2 regions of the Lactobacillus sp. ESL0259 genome follow, and region 1 is predicted to be linked to the other one. Evidence: riboswitches for the same ligand, from Rfam matches in the RefSeq annotation. Region 1 holds a riboswitch; the other holds the start of a gene.

Region 1 (2,209 bases):
CCTCAGTTTTTGGTAAAATTAATGCATAAGTATTTTTAGTGAAAGGTAAAAAAATGCAAAAACAACAAGAAATTAAAATGCTCAAGGCATTTTCTGATGCCAATTCTACTTCTGGCTTTGAAGGAGAATTTGTTAAACTATTTACCGATACTGTTCAAGATTTTGCTGACGTAAAGGTTGATGGTATGCTCAATGTGTATGCCAGCAAAAAAGATAACCAACCAGGTCGGCCAGTGATTCAACTGGATGCACATTCAGATGCTGTTGGCTTTATTACCCAAGCTGTCCGTCCTAATGGCATGATTAAATTCGTGCCTCTTGGCGGGTGGGTTAAATATAATATTCCTGCTCTGCGCGTAAAAATTAAAAATCGTGCAGGTGAATATGTTCCCGGTGTTGTGGCTACTAAACCACCTCATTTTATGACTGCAGCCGAAAAAAATAATGTACCGGACGTAGCCGATATGTCAATTGATGTTGGTTCCAGTTCACGTGCCGAAACAATTAATGATTATCAAATCGATACGGGTTGTCCTATTTTTGTGGATGTTAAATGTGAATACAATGAAAAATCTGGTTTGTTTTTCGGCAAAGATTTTGATGACCGCTTTGGCGCTGCTGCCATGGCTGACGTTTTAGACAATTTAAAAGATGAACAAACTGCATTTAACGTTGTTGCAGCACTTTCCAGCCAGGAAGAAGTCGGTCTGCGCGGAGCGTATGTTACAGCAAGAGCCGTAAAGCCTGATGTAGCAATCGTGCTTGAGTCTTGTCCAGCAGATGATACTTTTACTCCAGAATGGTTGTCGCAAACCGGACTGAAAAGGGGACCGATGTTGCGTGACATGGATACTTCGTTTTTGCCTAATCCTAAATTTCAACAGTATGCCTGCGATTTAGCTGATAAGAATAACATTCCGTATACTCGTTCTGTTCGCACTGGCGGTGGCCAAGATGGAGCAGCAATTTATTATGAAAATGGCGCACCAACCATTGTGATTGGTATTCCAGTTCGTTATGAACACTCTCCTTATTGTTTTAGTGCTTATTCAGATTTTAAAGCCTCTGTTGCTTTGACGCTTGCTATTATTCGTGATTTAACTAAAGAAAAGTTGGCAAGTTTTAGTCAATTTTAATGGCATTAACTACAGTAATCGTCAAAAATAGGCAACAAATTTAATTAAAGTATGCTATAATAGTAAAAATTGAATAGCAGTCACTAGGGGTGCCAAAAAGCTGAGAAATACCCTCTGAACCTGATCGGGACAATACCTGCGTTAGGGAAGTGTAAAATTAGGTAATAATGATACTCCTACTGACATGTAAAGTTAGGAGTATTTTTTATGTTTACTAGAACTTCAAAATGGAATGTAAAGTCGATTATTTTAATTGCATTAATTGGAATTATTATGGGAGTCATTTATACATATGGCTTTAACTGGGCTTTTAATTTAATCAAAATGCTGCTGGTGCCGACAGGTTTTGCACCGGTGACTGATACTGTTTTTACAGGTTTATGGCTTATGGCTGGACCTTTAGCGATGTATTTTGTTCCTACTGCAGGATCCGGTACGATTGGTGAATTATTAGCTTCTGTGGTTGAAATGGCCATAGGTGGTCAGTGGGGTGCTACTACGATTCTTTCCGGAATTATTCAAGGCGCTACTAATGAAATCGGCTTTTTCCCTAAAAAAGAACGTTATCAAAATTTCACTTGGAAAAGCGTCTTAACTGGTGCGTTTTTTGCTTCATTTGGCTGTTTTATTCCCTCATATATTTTATATGGCTGGAGCAAATTCAGTATGCAAGTACAAGTCGTAATGCTTATTACCAATATCATTTCTGCTCTGGTTTTTGATGGCGTTTTAGTTAAGTTGATTACTAATTTATTTGATAAAGCATTAAAGCCAAAAATAGCTTAAATATTTAAAAAGGAGTATTGCTCTTGAAGTAATGATATGACCCCCGAAATTGTCTTAATTCCGGGGGTCATATTTTTTATTTTTCTTTTTTACTTAAAATTGAGTGTACCTTAGTTGTAAGCATATCAATGGCCACATCATTTTTACCGCCTTCTGGAACAATAATATCTGCATAGCGCTTGGTAGGCTCAATAAATTGATGATACATCGGCTTAACTGTGCTTAAATATTGATCAATTACGGAGTCAATGGACCGGCCTCTCTCATTTAGATCACGTTCTAAACGC
Region 2 (2,209 bases), on a different contig from region 1:
TCAAGCAGTGAATCAAGTTCAAGAGAGGATAACGCAGCAGCTATTTTATCATCAGTAAAATAAGAATTAGTCCGCTTTTTTTTGCTGAGGTTAATTTCATCTGCAACAGAGACATTGATAAACTGGTCACTCGCAGTTTGAAATATTTGGCCTACATGAAGCAAATACTTACGAGTAGATAATTTATTAATTTCACGGTTGTGGTAGGTGATGCTGCCTGAATAAGGGATCATTTTAGTCAGAGCATTAAAAAGCGAAGTTTTGCCCACACCGTTAGCTCCTGTAATCAGAGTGGTTTTACCAGAGACAATCTTTAACTGTTGCTGCTTTAAGAGTAAACGATTTTGCCTAATCTGAACGTCTTGCAGGGTAAAGCATGACTTCTCATTTTGCTTTGGTAAGGAAAAATTATAGGAATTAGAATCCGTACTTTTTCGCAATAATTTTTCCTGTTCTGCTTGAGAAAGCTGCACCAGGCGTTTACCCTGAAATTGAAAAAGATTGTCGCAGATTCCTTCATAACCAGCTAGCACATGGTCACTTAAGATGATTGTTTTTCCTTGATCGCGCAGATGTGCTAGTTTAGCGATTAAGAACTTGCGGGCAGCGGGATCACAGCTGGCGAAAGGCTCATCAAGTAAAAACAGGTCAACATTCATTGCAATGAGGACAGCTAATGCCACTCTTTGTTGTTCACCACCAGATAATGTGTTAATTTTTTGATCAAGTAAATAATCAATTTGGGTAAACTGAACGGCTTCATTTAACTGTTTTAGATACTGGGCCTTATTAAGGCAGAGGTTTTCCAGTGCAAAAATAATTTCTTCTCGAGGAGTTGCCATAGTAAATTGCTCACTGGCATTTTGAAACATCATAGCAGCCTTTAACCCGCCCAGAGTAACAGTGCCGCTTAGTTGTCCCGCAAATTCAGGATATAACTTTGCTATTATTTTCAATAAGGTAGATTTACCACAGCCAGTTGGTCCAACTAACAATGAAAACTGCTTTGTAGGAATATTTAAGTTAATGTCTGTTAAAATTTGGTTTTGTTTATCATATGAAAATGTTAGGTTATTTAATTTAATCAATTTAGTTACCAAAAAAATCGTCAGGATAATAGCCTGACGATGTAAAATCTTTCGTTTTCCCTTCGCTGGCATTATCCATAGCAGGTTCTGCGGGTTTAATCTCAGCCTTTACAGGCACCCCAATGTTAAATTTTATTATACAGAAAAGAAAATTAGTTGTCTAGATGCACAAGGACTTTCCGTTACCCATGTAGCAATGATAAAGGTAAAATAACAAAATTATATTAGTAAGATGAAAATTTGCTATATAATAAAACTATATAACCCCAAAATTGTATAAGAGGTGAAAGAAATGGCAGCAGTTAAATTGGAACAATATTTAGCCAGTATCATAGATGCGGCTAGGTCTGATACTAATGAAGTGAAAATAAAACCAGGTAACAGCAACTTTGATTTGTTTATAGCCTTTTTAGAAAATCGTAATACGGGAATTCATCGCTACCAAACAACAGGTCTGACTATTCTGTATGAGGCAAAAGGTTCAACTAAAGTGAGAATCAATAGTCAGGATTTTATGCTCAATGATGGTAATATCATCTTTTTACAGAAAAAGAGCAATTATGAAATATTAAAACCTGGTAGTAAAGATATTTTAGTTAAGCTTGAATTTGATCCTAATATAGATGTCCGGAACTTTTTTGACAACCTAACCGTAATGAACAATTATGAGAAAAAATTGCTTAAAAAAATCAATACCACTTTTGAGCAAAAAAGATTATTAGGGCTAAACGGAACCTTAATGTCAGAGTCTGCCCATCTACTTAAAAAGATAATTAATGAATATCTTAATTATGACTTGTTTACCCGTAACGCTATCATGGCAGAACTTACTTTGCTTTTCGTTTCTGCTGTCAGAAATCAAAATTTAACTTCCACTCCAGCAACAAGTCATCAATTTGCACAGACGGATCTGGAAAAATATATTGATGCCCATTTTACTAACATTACGCTTAATGATGCAGCCAAGCATTTTGGCTTTAATCCTAATTATTTTTCAAGTTTGGTCAAACAAAAAACTGGTAAAAGTTTTGTGGAACATGTCGATGAAAGGCGCATGCTGGAAGCGCGAAGTTTACTTGCTCGTCCAGATATTTCCGTCAAAGAGATAATTACCCGTGTTG

The links. A riboswitch is a leader RNA that binds a small molecule or an ion and turns the genes downstream of it on or off. The one in region 1 is predicted to bind thiamine pyrophosphate.
Region 2: linked by a shared signal. The riboswitch ahead of F5ESL0259_RS00705 (ATP-binding cassette domain-containing protein) and the one ahead of F5ESL0259_RS02330 (ECF transporter S component) in region 1 are both predicted to bind thiamine pyrophosphate.

What each region holds. Positions count from the first base shown of each region.
Region 1 is NZ_REHP01000005.1:14,800-17,008, forward strand. It holds gene F5ESL0259_RS02325 (M42 family metallopeptidase) at 54-1,136, shown strand; TPP riboswitch at 1,212-1,301, shown strand; gene F5ESL0259_RS02330 (ECF transporter S component) at 1,344-1,922, shown strand; gene udk (uridine kinase) at 1,999-2,209, opposite strand, start outside.
Region 2 is NZ_REHP01000002.1:39,976-42,184, forward strand. It holds gene F5ESL0259_RS00705 (ATP-binding cassette domain-containing protein) at 1-1,088, opposite strand, end outside; TPP riboswitch at 1,129-1,220, opposite strand; gene F5ESL0259_RS00710 (helix-turn-helix transcriptional regulator) at 1,381-2,209, shown strand, end outside.